4 regions of the Streptomyces sp. 2114.4 genome follow, and region 4 is predicted to be linked to each of the others. Evidence: riboswitches for the same ligand, from Rfam matches in the RefSeq annotation. Region 4 holds a riboswitch; each other region holds the start of a gene.

Region 1 (3,074 bases), 4.6 Mb from region 4:
CGGGCCTGCGGCAGCAGTTCGCGCTCCGGCGTCCGCTCCAGCAGGTTGTAGCGCAGCTGCGAGCCGGCGAACGCGGTCCAGCCGCGCAGCTCGGCGAGGGTGTTCGCCTGCGCGATCTCCCAGGCGGGCCAGTCGGAGACGCCGAGGTAGAGCACCTTTCCCGAGCGCACCAGGTCGTCGAGCGCCCGCATCACCTCCTCCACGGGCGTGAAGTTGTCCCGTGCGTGCACCCACAGCACATCGAGATGGTCGGTGCGCAGCCGCTCCAGGCTCTCCTCCACCGACCGGACCAGGTTCTTGCGGTGGTTGCCCGCCGCGTTCACATCGCCCTTGCGGGTCGCGCAGGTGTATTTGCTCGCCAGCACGAAGCGGTCCCGGCGGCCTTCGAGCAGTTCCCCCAGGATCCGCTCCGAGGCACCGTCGGTGTAGTTGTTGGCGGTGTCGACGAAGTTGCCGCCGGCCTCGGCGTAGGCGTCCAGGATCCGGCGGCTGGTGTCCTTGGCCGCGCCCCAGCCCCAGTCCTCGCCGATGGTCATCGCACCCAGGCTCAGCTCGCTCACCCGCAGGCCGGTCCTGCCGAACAGTGTGTAGCGCACGTGGTTCCCTTCGATCAGCGCAGCTCTCCGGTAGTGCGTTCACGCTAGGAGCTGGAGCGCCCTCCAACGCAAGGCGCGGCCGGGCGTCGGGGTCCGGTTTTGGCCTCTTCGGTGGCGCGGACCGGGCGGGCGTTGGGGTATGCCCTGGGGAGACGTCCCCAGGGGAACACCCCCTACGGAGCCATGCCCTGGGGAACATCCCCTACGGAGACACCCCCCGGGGACCCATGCCCTAGGGTGGGCCGGGCAACTGGTTCGCCCTGTCCGCCAGGCAGGCGCGTCGTAAGAGGGAACCCGGTGGAAGTCCGGGACTGCCCCGCAGCGGTGAGTGGGAACGACCGCCGTCATACGCACTGGGCCCGGCCGGGTCTGGGAAGCGACGGCCAGTAGATGTCCGCCCTTGGTGGATGTGCCCGCGAGTCCGAAGACCTGCCAGTGCCCCCGCGCGACCGGTGCGCGGGGAGATCTCGGTGACCTCGAGGGCGGGTCGGCGGACATCAGACGGGTACGTCCGGCTTGTTGGCGCCGGGGCCCGTCCGGATCGCCGTTCCTTCGCGTCCTCGACCCGTCCCGTGGTCCATGGAGACAAACTCGCGAAGGAGAGTTCCGTGACCAGCACATCCGCAGCCGCGGCAGCACGCGCCACCGTGCACGGCTACCCCCGTCAGGGGCCGAACCGTGAACTGAAGAGGGCCATCGAGGGCTACTGGAAGGGCCGCGTCGGCGCCGACGCCCTGCGCGCCACCGCCGCCGAACTGCGCCGCGGCAATTGGCGGCAGCTCGCCGAGGCCGGTGTCCACGACGTGCCGACCGGCGACTTCTCGTACTACGACCATGTACTGGACACCAGCGTCATGGTCGGCGCCGTCCCGGACCGCCACCGCGCCGCCGTCGCCGCCGACGCCCTCGACGGCTACTTCGCGATGGCCCGCGGCACACAGGACGTGGCGCCGCTGGAGATGACCAAGTGGTTCAACACCAACTACCACTACCTGGTACCGGAGTTGGGGCCGGACACGGTCTTCGCCGCGGACTCCGCCAAGCAGGTCGCCGAGCTGACCGAGGCGCTGGGTCTCGGTCTGGCCGCCCGCCCGGTCCTCGTCGGGCCGGTCACCTATCTGCTGCTGGCCAAGCCCGCGCCCGGTGTGGCGGCCGGTTTTGATCCGCTGACGCTGCTCGACCGGCTGCTTCCCGTCTACGCCGAGGTCCTTGCCGATCTGCGGGCGGCGGGCGCCAACTGGGTGCAGCTGGACGAGCCGGCGCTGGTGCAGGACCGCTCCCCCGCCGTGCTGAACGCCACCGCCCGCGCCTATCGCGACCTCGGCGCCCTCGTCGACCGCCCCCAGCTGCTGGTCGCCTCGTACTTCGACCGGCTGGGCGAGGCGCTGCCGGTGCTGGCGAAGGCGCCCGTCGAGGGGCTGGCGCTGGACTTCACCGGAGCCGCGGCCGGCAACCTCGGGGAGCTGGCGGCGGTCGGCGGACTGCCCGGCAAGCGGCTGGTCGCCGGTGTCGTCGACGGCCGCAATGTGTGGATCAACGACTTCGAGAAGTCGCTGGCCACGGTGGGCACGCTCCTCGGCCTGGCCGCGCGGGTCGATGTGTCGACCTCCTGCTCCCTGCTGCACGTCCCGCTGGACGCCGCCGCCGAGCGCGATATCGACCCGCAGATCGCCCGCTGGCTGGCCTTCGCCCGGCAGAAGACCACGGAGGTCGTGACGCTGGCGCGCGGTCTGGCGCGGGGCACCGGCGCCATCGCCGCCGAACTCGCCGCCAACCGCGCCGACCTGGCCTCCCGTAGGCATTCCGCCCTCACCCACGACCCGGCCGTGCGCGCCCGCGCCGCGGCCGTCACCGACGCCGACGGCCGCCGTTCGCAGCCGTACGCCGAGCGGACCGCTGCCCAGCGCGCCCACCTCGGGCTGCCGCTGCTGCCGACCACCACCATCGGCTCGTTCCCGCAGACCGCCGAACTGCGCACCGCCCGCGCCGACCTGCGGGCCGGGCGGATCACCGCCGCGGGCTACGAGGAGCGCATCGCGGCCGAGATCCGCGATGTTCTGGCCTTCCAGGAGAAGGCCGGCCTCGACGTGCTGGTGCACGGTGAGCCGGAGCGCAACGACATGGTGCAGTACTTCGCCGAACAGCTCACCGGCTACCTCGCCACCCGGCACGGCTGGGTGCAGTCCTACGGCACCCGCTACGTCCGCCCGCCGGTCCTGGCCGGGGACATCTCCCGGCCCGAGCCGATGACGGTCCGCTGGACGGCTTACGCCCGGTCACTCACCGACCGGCCCGTCAAGGGCATGCTCACCGGTCCGGTCACCATGCTCGCCTGGTCCTTCGTCCGCGACGACCAGCCGCTGGGCGAGACCGCCCGGCAGGTGGCCCTCGCCCTGCGCGACGAGGTGCGTGACCTGGAGGCGGCGGGGACGTCGGTCATCCAGGTCGACGAGCCCGCGCTGCGCGAAACTCTGCCCC
Region 2 (3,074 bases), 560 kb from region 4:
AGCCTGCGGGAGACGCGAAAGACGCCGACGGCGGAGAGCCGTCGCCCACCGAAGACCTGCTGTACGGCGTCCTCCGCCGCCTGTGGCCGCTGCATCGCACGGTCGCCCGCGCGGTGGAACACGAGCTGGCGGGCACGGGCATGACCGCCGGCGAGCACGCGCTGCTGGACGCGCTGCGCGCCGAAGGCCCGTGCACCGTGCCGCAGTTGGCGCGCGGGATGGGGCTCGACCGGCAGCCGGTGCAGCGCTGGGTGAACCACGCCATGGAGCTGGGCCTGGTCGTGACCGCCCCGAACCCCGCACACCGCCGCTCGTCCCTGATCCGGCTCACCGACGACGGCACGGAGGCGATACGCGGCGTCCGGGAATCCGAGGCGGCCGAACTGCGGCAGCGACTGACCGACCTGTCCGCCGAGGACGTCCGTACGACGCTGCACGTCCTGGACCGACTCGGAGAGGAGTTCCGGCAGCTGGCGGACGGCTCACGCGTGACACCGGAGAAAACCGGCAGTTGCGGCAGCAGCGGCAAGAGCGACGACAATGGCATCACGCCCACCTCATCGCATCCGGTACACAAAGGACGGCCCGCAAGATGACCCGAGGAATCACCGACTGGTCCGAGATCGACAACGGGCTCGTGCCGGTCGACGACGGTGAGCTGTTCTACGAAACGGCCGGCTCGGGCCCCGCGGTGGTGCTGCTCCACGGCGGCATGCTCGACCAGCACATGTGGGACGAGCAGTTCGCCTGGCTGGTGAACTCCGGCCTGCGCGCGATCCGTTATGACTTCCGCGGCCACGGCCTGTCCTCCACCGTCACCGGGGACTACGCGAACCACGACGACCTCTGCGCCCTGCTCGACGCCCTCGATGTTCCCGACGCCGTCCTCGTCGGCCTCTCCCATGGCGCGCGGGTCGCGCTCGACACGGCCATAGCCCGCCCTGAGCGGGTGACGGCCCTCGCGCTCGCCTCCCCCGGCATCAGCGGCCGCGCCTTCACCGACCCCTTCCTCCTGGAACACATCAAGGCGCAGGTGGCGGCGATCGGCGCACCGGACGGCGCGGAACGCTATGTCGAGCACTTCCTGCGGATGTGGGTGGACGGACCGCACCGCGAGCCCTTTGCGGTGCACCCGGGATTCCGTGCGCGGATGCGCGCCTCGGCCGAGGCCAATGTGGAGGTCCATGCCGAGGGTACGGGTGCCGGTATGCCCCTGGAAGCCGGTGCCGCCGACCGCCTGGGCGAGATACGGGTGCCCACCGTCGTGTTCGACGGCGACCTCGACAGCAGGGACATCTCCGCCAATGCCCATGCGATCACGCTGACCGTTCCCGGCGCCCGACGAGTCCGGATACCGGGCGCGGCGCATATGGTCAATCTGGAGAACACCGCACTCTTCGACCACGAACTCCACGCCTTCCTCTCCTCCCTGGACTACTGAGGGCTATTGAGGGCCGCTGTGAACCACTGGGGACCAACTGGGGACCACTGGGGACCACTGCGGCCTGCTGAGGACTGCTGAAGGACTGCCGCGGTCTACTGCGCCGCCGCGGACCACGGCCCCCGCCCCCGGGGCCGCCGGCACAAAAGGCGACCGGGGCCGCAGCGACCACCCCTTGGCAGCTAGAGTGACCGGGCCGTGGTGTTCGGGAAGCCGGTGACGGACCTTGGGGTCCCAGGCCGGAGCGGCCCTCGCCACTGTGATCGGGGAGTTTCCGCCCCTTCCGCAGGCGCACGGTGCGCCTGCGGCGCCACTGACCGCGACCCGCGGCCGGGAAGGCGGGGCGGGCGCGTGCACCCGTAAGCCAGGAGACCGGCCACGGCATCTCACGAAGTGATCCACGAGGTGCTGGAGCGTGACCGCCGGATGGCCCTGTCCACCGATACCCCGACCACCCCTGCCTCCGCGGCGTTCCGCTGGCGCCGGCAGGACACCGTCCGCACCGCGGGCCTGATGGCCGTCATAGCCGGCCTCCACGTCATCGCCTTCGGCGTGCTCTTCCTGCTCGTGGTGCCGTACCACTACGCCGTGGGCAGCCAGGTCTTCGGCGTGGGCCTCGGCGTCACCGCCTACACCCTCGGGATGCGGCACGCCTTCGACGCCGACCACATCGCCGCCATCGACAACACCACCCGCAAGCTGATGGCCGACGGCAAGCGGCCGGTCTCGGTCGGCTTCTGGTTCGCCCTGGGCCACTCCAGCGTGGTCGTCGTGATGGCGGCCCTGGTGGCGGGCGGCGCCCAGCTCGCCGGCGCTCTGCTCAACAACGAGTCCCGTACGCACCAGATCCTCGGCACGATCGGCACCACGATCTCGGGGAGCTTCCTCTACCTCATCGCCGCCCTCAACCTGATCGCGCTGGCCGGGATCTGGCGGGTCTTCCGCGGTATGCGCAACGGCCACTACGACGAGGCCGAGCTGGAGCAGCGCCTCGACTCGCGCGGCTTCATGAACCGCTTCCTGGGGCGGTTCACCCGCTCGATCTCCCGTCCCGGCCAGATGTTCCCGCTCGGCTTCCTCTTCGGGCTCGGCTTCGACACCGCGACCGAAGTGACGCTGATGGTGATGGCGGGCAGCGGCGCCGCGGCCGGCCTGCCCTGGTACGCCGTGCTGTGCCTGCCGCTGCTCTTCGCCGCCGGCATGAGCCTCTTCGACACCCTCGACGGCACCTTCATGAACTTCGCCTACCAGTGGGCGTTCTCCAACCCGGTGCGCAAGGTCTACTACAACCTCACCATCACCGGACTGTCGATCGCCGTCGCCTTCTTCATCGGCACGATCGAGCTGGTGACCGTGCTGCACGAGAAACTTGCCCTCAACGACCCGCTGACCGGCTGGATTTCCGGCCTCGACCTCGACAATGTCGGCTTCCTCATCGTCGGCCTGTTCGTGGTGGTGTGGGCCGCTGCACTGGCGTACTGGCGACTGGCCGGCGTCGAAAAGCGCTGGGCGGAGCGGGCAGAACGGGCAGAGCGGTCAGAGCGAACCCGGCCGACGGAGCAGGCGGACTCGGCCGAGCCTGCCACGCCAAACTCCTGAGGCGCGTGGGCTCCATGCCCCGCAGACGTCCCCG
Region 3 (3,074 bases), 980 kb from region 4:
CTCGTACCGAGCCTGCATCTCAGAAGCATCGGGGTGACCTGCGAGATCTCCCCTGTGGTGTGAGACGTCGGCCATGCGACTCGCCTCCTTCACTCGCGGTCTGGCCGTTCCGCGTGGCATCGGGCCTCGCACTTTTAATTCTGCGCTTATGTCGCCTTTATGTGTAGATGAAGTGGCAAGCGAATTTTGCCGGACAATGGCCGTATCGCCGTCACCTGCGGTCCGGCGCCCGCCCCAGACCCAGATTCCAGCGCCCGCCGCGGCCGCTCAGCTCGGTCACGGTCAGCGGCGGCACATCCAGCCGCCAGAACGCCTCCACGGGAACCCCGAGCGCGCGGACCACCGCCGCGCGGACGACATCCGGCTCGACCACGGCCAGCACCCGGCCCGCGGCCGGCGCCATCCGCGTGAGCCAGGCCCCGACCCGGTCGCAGAGCTGCCGCAGCGACTCCCCGCCGTGCCCCGCGAAGTCCGGGTCCGACAGCCAGGCGGACACCGCGAGCGGTTCGGCGTCGGCGACCTCCGCCAGGGTGCGGCCGCGCCAGGTGCCCATCGCACAGCCCGCCAGCTCCGGCGCGGGACGGACCGGAAGACCGAGTTCCGCGGCCGTGCTCCGGCACCGGGCGGAGGGCGAGACAACGGTCCGGCCGGCATTCGGCAGCGCTCCGGCCGCCTCCCGGACACGGCGCAGCCCGGCCTCGCTCAGCGGGCCGTCGTCGTCGAAGCGCACCTCGCGCTGGGCGTCGCCCGCGGCCGGTGAGACCAACATCACCCGAGTTGTCATGACCTCTTCTTTCGTTGTTCACCGGCACCGGCAACGCCGTACCCGCACAAGGGAGTTGCCCGGCCCACGCGCCGCGCCCTGCACCACTCCGCCCCCTCCGCGGTCTTGGCCCGGGGTCGGGTTCGCGGTACGTTCCCGATGATATTGACGACGACATGACGGAAGCCGGTGGGATCCCGGCGCGGTCGCGCCACTGTATGTCCGGTTTTTTCCAGCCCAGCAGGGCCGGAACCGGGCGAGCCAGACCCGGCATGTCGTTACGCACTCCCACGAACAGGGACGCGAGTTCCCCGCACAGGAGGTTCCGCCATGGCCCAGACCATCGCACCCCCGGCCACCGGCGCCGTCACCCCGGCCCCGCTCCCCCTCAAAGCCATTGCCCCCTGGGCGCTGTTCTTCGGCGTCCTGATGCTCGTTCTGCTGTACTTCATCGGCGCGGAGCAGGGCGCCACCTCACTGCTCTCCGGCACGGAGGTCCACGAGTGGGTCCACGACGGGCGCCACCTCCTCGGCTTCCCCTGCCACTGATCGGACGGCGCATCCATGAACTCCGTCACCATCAGAAACCTCCTGGTGCGCGGGATGCTTGCCGGTCTGGCCGCCGGTGCCCTGGCCCTCGTCGTCGCCTATCTGCTGGGCGAACCGCAGGTGGACGCCGCCATCGCGTTCGAGGAAGCACACAGCCACGAACACGAGATGGAGGTCGTCAGCCGCGGTGTGCAGTCCACGGCGGGCCTGGCCACCGGCGTGCTGGTCTACGGCGTGGCGCTGGGCGGCATCGCCGCACTCGCCTTCTGCTTCGCCCTCGGGCGGATCGGCAGGTTCGGTGCCCGCGCCACGGCCGCGCTGCTCTCCGGCGCGGCGCTGCTGGCCGTCTACCTCGTCCCGTTCCTGAAGTACCCGGCCAATCCGCCGTCCGTCGGTGACCCCGACACGATCGGCAAACGCACCGCCCTGTACTTCCTGATGATGCTGCTCGGCATCCTGCTGGCCGTCGCCGCCACGATCCTCGGCCGGCGGCTGGCTCCGAAGCTGGGCAACTGGTACGCGGCGGTCGCGGCCGGCGCCGCCTTCGTGGTCGCCATCGGCCTCGCCTATGCGTTCCTGCCGGCCGTCAACGAGGTGCCGCACGACTTCTCGGCCACGCTGCTCTGGCAGTTCCGGCTGTCGGCGATCACCATTCAACTGGTGCTGTGGACCGCCTTCGGGCTGGTCTTCGGCCACCTCGCGGAGCGGGTCGTGCCGACCCGGTCCCAGGCCACCGCGGCCAAGGCGGCACCCGCCGTCTCCTGATCCGGCGCTACCGAGGAAGGGCCCGCGACGCCGGACGTCGCGGGCCCTTTCCCGTGGTGCGGTCCCCGTGGTGCGGCCCCCGTGGTTCGGGGCGTGTCCTCAGGTGGCCGCACGCACGGGGCGTCCCGCCTCGTCAGGACAGGCCGGGGATGCCGTCCAGATGCGGCAGATCGTGGTCCAGGCGCTCCCGTTTGGCGCGGAGGTAACGGATGTTCTCCGCACGGGGCGTCATCAGCAGCGGGACCTGTTCGGCGACGGCGATGCCGTGCCGCAGCAGCGCCTCGCGCTTGCGCGGATTGTTCGACAGCAGCCGCACGGACCGGACGCCGAGGTCCAGCAGCATCTCCGCGGCGACGGCGTAGTCACGGGCGTCGACCGGCAGCCCGAGCGCGATGTTCGCCTCGACCGTGTCCAGCCCGCCCTCCTGCAGCTTCATCGCCCGGAGCTTGGCCAACAGGCCGATCCCCCGGCCCTCGTGGCCCTGGAGATAGACCAGAATGCCGCGCCCTTCCGCCACGATCGCCCGTAGCGCGGCGTCCAATTGATCGCCGCATTCACAGTGGCTGGAGGAGAAGACATCACCGGTGAGGCATTCCGAATGCACCCGGGTCAGCACCGTCTCTCCCTCGACATCACCGTAAACCAGAGCTACTTGCTCGATCCCGGTACGGCGGTCCAGATAGCCGACGGCGAGGAATTCACCATATGTGGTGGGCAGCCTGGCCGTCACCACCTGTTCCACAGCGGGTTTGCGACCGAGGGCGTCATCGATTGCGACACGGAGGTCGGGGCGGGCATCGTTGTCGGCGTCCATCATGGCGCGATCGTACCCGCGGTGGGAATGGATCGCCGGTAGTCACTCAGAACACAACAAGTATGCTGCGAGAACCATGACTCGGTGAGTCAGCGACGAAAGGCCGCAGCACACGATGACCGCTTCGGGACACCCGACTCCGGCGCCCGGCCTGTTGCCGGCGGACACCACACAGGACGTACG
Region 4 (3,074 bases):
CCCGCGGCCGGGCGGACGGCACTCCCCGGGGCCCGCCGCAGCGCCCCGGCCGCCAGCCGCGCCGCCACCGTCGTCGCCAGCGCCAGGACGCTCACCCGGCGCGAGAGCCGCACCGCCCGTTCGATGTCGGGCACCGCGACCGGCGGCGCCCCGCCGTTGAGCTGCGGCCGGTGCTCCACCCGCCCGCCGTAGGCCAGCGTGCCGCCCAGCCGGACGCCCAGCGCGCCCGCGAACGACGCCTCCACCGGGCCCGCGTTGGGGCTCGGATGGGCGCCGCCGTCCGCCCGCCAGGCCCGCAGCGCACCGCGCCGGTCGGGGCCCGCGAGCACGGTCAGGGCGGCGGTCAGCCGGGAGCCGGGCCAGCCGGCGAGGTCGTCGAGCCGGGCCGAGGCCCAGCCGAAGCGGCGGTGGCGCGGCGACTTGTGCCCCACCATCGCGTCCAGGGTGTTCACCGCCCGGAACGCCACCAGACCGGGCACCCCGCCCAGCGCGCCCCACACCAGGGCGCCGACCACGGCGTCCGAGGTGTTCTCGGCGACCGACTCCACCACCGCGCGGGCCATCTGGGGCCCGTCCAGGGCCTGCGGATCGCGGCCGCACAGATGCGGCAGCCGCTCCCGCGCCACGTCCAGGTCACCCGCCGTCAGCGCACCGCCGACGGCCCGGGCCTCCCGGCCGAGCGACGTGCCGCCCAGCACCGCCCAGACCGTCGCCGCGGTCAGCGCGATCCGGGCGCCGTCGCGCAGGGGAGCGGGGGCGGCGGCCCGTACGGCGCGCTGCAGCAGCGCGGCCCCGGCGGCGGCACCGCCCGCGCACAGCACGGCGTGCGCCGCCCCGTATCCGCGGTGATCGCGCCACAGCCGGCGTTCGACGGCGCTCGCGGCCCGTCCGAAGGCGGCCACCGGATGGCCGCGCCGCGGGTCCGCCGCGATCAGATCGCCGAGAAAGCCGAGGGCCGCGCCGCACGCATATCCCGCGTGTTCGCCGCGCACCGGTCAGACCGCCGCTGCGGCGTGTCCAACGGGCCCTGTGGCGGCGGGCAGTGAAGATCTCGAAGGGCGGCCGGGCATGGCGGTGTGTCCTCACTCAGGGTCCGCGCCCTGGCTCGACGTGACGGCGACAAGAGTCTCCTGGCTCCCGGATCGGCGAGTCCTCCGGCCTTCCAGTCCCTGCGTACGTCATCGGACGTACGCGAGGCGGACCGTGGCCTTCGCTGGAGGAACGCTCCCCGGTGACAGTGGCGGGACCGCGCCGGATTCGCACCGGACTTCCTCAGCTGTCGCCGAATGGCTCCGGCAGTCCACCACGCCCCGCGATGCCCGTCAACTCGCCCTTGACCTGCAACGCTGCCCCGTGGCACGCGCTGTGGTGCACGCCACAGCGTGGCAGGAAGGTCACAGACGGTTGCCCGGGCCCCTGATCTCACGTCACTATCTGGTGGTGCACGGTGGCGACGGTGCCGCCGGAAGGGGGCCGGGGGATGCCGCAGAGCGCTGACCGCCACGAGATCCGCCTCAGGATCACGGGCACCAACAATCCGGACCAGGACCTCGAAGACCTCAGGGCCTGGCTGGAGCGAGAGCCGTGGCTGGACCGGCACGGCCACGACTGGCTGCTCCGGCCGCGGCCGGCGGACGAGAGCGACGACGGCCCCGGTGACATGGCCGCCGGCCTCGACGAGCTGATCCTGGTCATCATCGGCGCCGTCACCGGCGAGATCACCAAAAGTCTCACCATCGCCCTGCAGGAGTGGCTGCGCCGGCGCCGGGAGGAACGCGACACCGGCGAGCGGCCCGCCGTCGCGGTCGGGGCCGGTGACGGGGACCTGCACGAGCTCGGCGACACGGGCCCGGCCACCGCGGCCCCCGAACACCCCGATCCCGGCAGCCCGGCGGACGGGAGCGGCAGCACCCCCGGGGACTGAGCCGGATGTCCGAATACGACGCACGGGGCAAGGTCAACCGGGCGCTGCTGATCAGCGTCGACGACTACCGCACGCTGCGCCCGCTGCCCGCGGTGAAGGACAACGTCCACAAGCTGGAGCAGGCCCTGCTCGCCCCCGGCACCGATCTGTTCACCAAGGGCGAGGTCGTCACCTGCCGGCCCCAGGAGCCCTGGGAGGTGGAACAGGCGCTGGACACCGTCGTCCAGGAGGCGCGCGGGCTGCTGCTGGTGTACTTCTCCGGCCACGGCCGGGTGGGCAGCGACGGCGGCAATCTGCACCTCATGGTCGGCGCCTCGGAACGGCGGCACAAGACCGTCTCCTGGCAGGACACCGTGCTGTCCTATCTGGACAACGCACGGGCCGACCGCATCGTGATCGTCCTGGAGTGCTGTTACGCCGGCAACGCGAGCGAGGCCTTTTACTCCTGCCGCAACCCGACCTCGCTGCTGATGGCCGCGCAGCCCAACCGCCGGATCTTCAGCGGCGAGGAACCCACCGGGGGCAGCGTCTTCAACCGTGCCCTGGTCCAGATCCTGGAACAGGGCATCCCCGGCAAACAGTTCGTCACCTTCGAGGACCTGGTCCAGGCGCTGCGGGAACAACTGGCCGGTGAACGGACCCCGATGGGCGACGTCTGGGAGCCGCGCTCGGCGAAGCAGAACACCGTCGACGACGTCATCCTGTCCTTCGCCACCCCCGAGGCCCGCCCGCCGACCCCGCTGCGGATCCGCTTACGCCGCCGGCTGAAGTCGTCCTTCCGGCGCTGGACCGGACTCCTGCTGATCCTGGCGATCATCTTCGTACCGGCCGTCACCGGCGTCGTCCTGCTCCAGCTCCCGAACGACCAGGCGCCCTGCCCGCCCGCCCTCGAACTGCGGCTGCTCACCGCCCCCGAGGCCGAACCCGCGCTGCGCCAGGCCGCCTTCGACTACGAGCTGTCCGAGACCAACACCCGGCCCCTGACCGGCGAGGGCAACCTCCCCGACGGCTGCCGGCGGGCCCAGATCACCGTCTACTCCGCCGCCCGGGACCAGGTCGACCAGGGCTTCGCCGCCGCCGGACGCTGGCAGGGCGAGGCCCTGGGGACCGGGCAGGCCCGGCCGGCCGACAAGGGCCTCGACCCGCTCAA

What was found. A riboswitch is a leader RNA that binds a small molecule or an ion and turns the genes downstream of it on or off. The one in region 4 is predicted to bind cobalamin.
Region 1: another riboswitch for cobalamin. It lies ahead of metE (5-methyltetrahydropteroyltriglutamate--homocysteine S-methyltransferase); the one in region 4 lies ahead of CFW40_RS07710 (cobalamin biosynthesis protein).
Region 2: another riboswitch for cobalamin. It lies ahead of CFW40_RS10095 (HoxN/HupN/NixA family nickel/cobalt transporter); the one in region 4 lies ahead of CFW40_RS07710 (cobalamin biosynthesis protein).
Region 3: another riboswitch for cobalamin. It lies ahead of CFW40_RS03270 (CbtB-domain containing protein); the one in region 4 lies ahead of CFW40_RS07710 (cobalamin biosynthesis protein).

Annotation. Positions count from the first base shown of each region.
Region 1 is NZ_FYEY01000001.1:6,359,369-6,362,442, reverse strand. Features, by position in the region: gene CFW40_RS27995 (aldo/keto reductase) at 1-596, opposite strand, end outside; cobalamin riboswitch at 846-1,033, shown strand; gene metE (5-methyltetrahydropteroyltriglutamate--homocysteine S-methyltransferase) at 1,205-3,074, shown strand, end outside.
Region 2 is NZ_FYEY01000001.1:2,320,969-2,324,042, forward strand. Features, by position in the region: gene CFW40_RS10085 (MarR family winged helix-turn-helix transcriptional regulator) at 1-596, shown strand, start outside; gene CFW40_RS10090 (alpha/beta fold hydrolase) at 593-1,441, shown strand; cobalamin riboswitch at 1,624-1,837, shown strand; gene CFW40_RS10095 (HoxN/HupN/NixA family nickel/cobalt transporter) at 1,868-3,040, shown strand.
Region 3 is NZ_FYEY01000001.1:780,872-783,945, forward strand. Features, by position in the region: gene CFW40_RS03260 (SPW repeat protein) at 1-75, opposite strand, end outside; gene CFW40_RS03265 (histidine phosphatase family protein) at 212-784, opposite strand; cobalamin riboswitch at 885-1,050, shown strand; gene CFW40_RS03270 (CbtB-domain containing protein) at 1,094-1,312, shown strand; gene CFW40_RS03275 (CbtA family protein) at 1,328-2,077, shown strand; gene ribA (GTP cyclohydrolase II) at 2,211-2,819, opposite strand; gene CFW40_RS03285 (creatininase family protein) at 3,007-3,074, shown strand, end outside.
Region 4 is NZ_FYEY01000001.1:1,762,313-1,765,386, reverse strand. Features, by position in the region: gene CFW40_RS07710 (cobalamin biosynthesis protein) at 1-992, opposite strand, end outside; cobalamin riboswitch at 1,124-1,275, opposite strand; gene CFW40_RS07705 (hypothetical protein) at 1,481-1,924, shown strand; gene CFW40_RS07700 (VWA domain-containing protein) at 1,930-3,074, shown strand, end outside.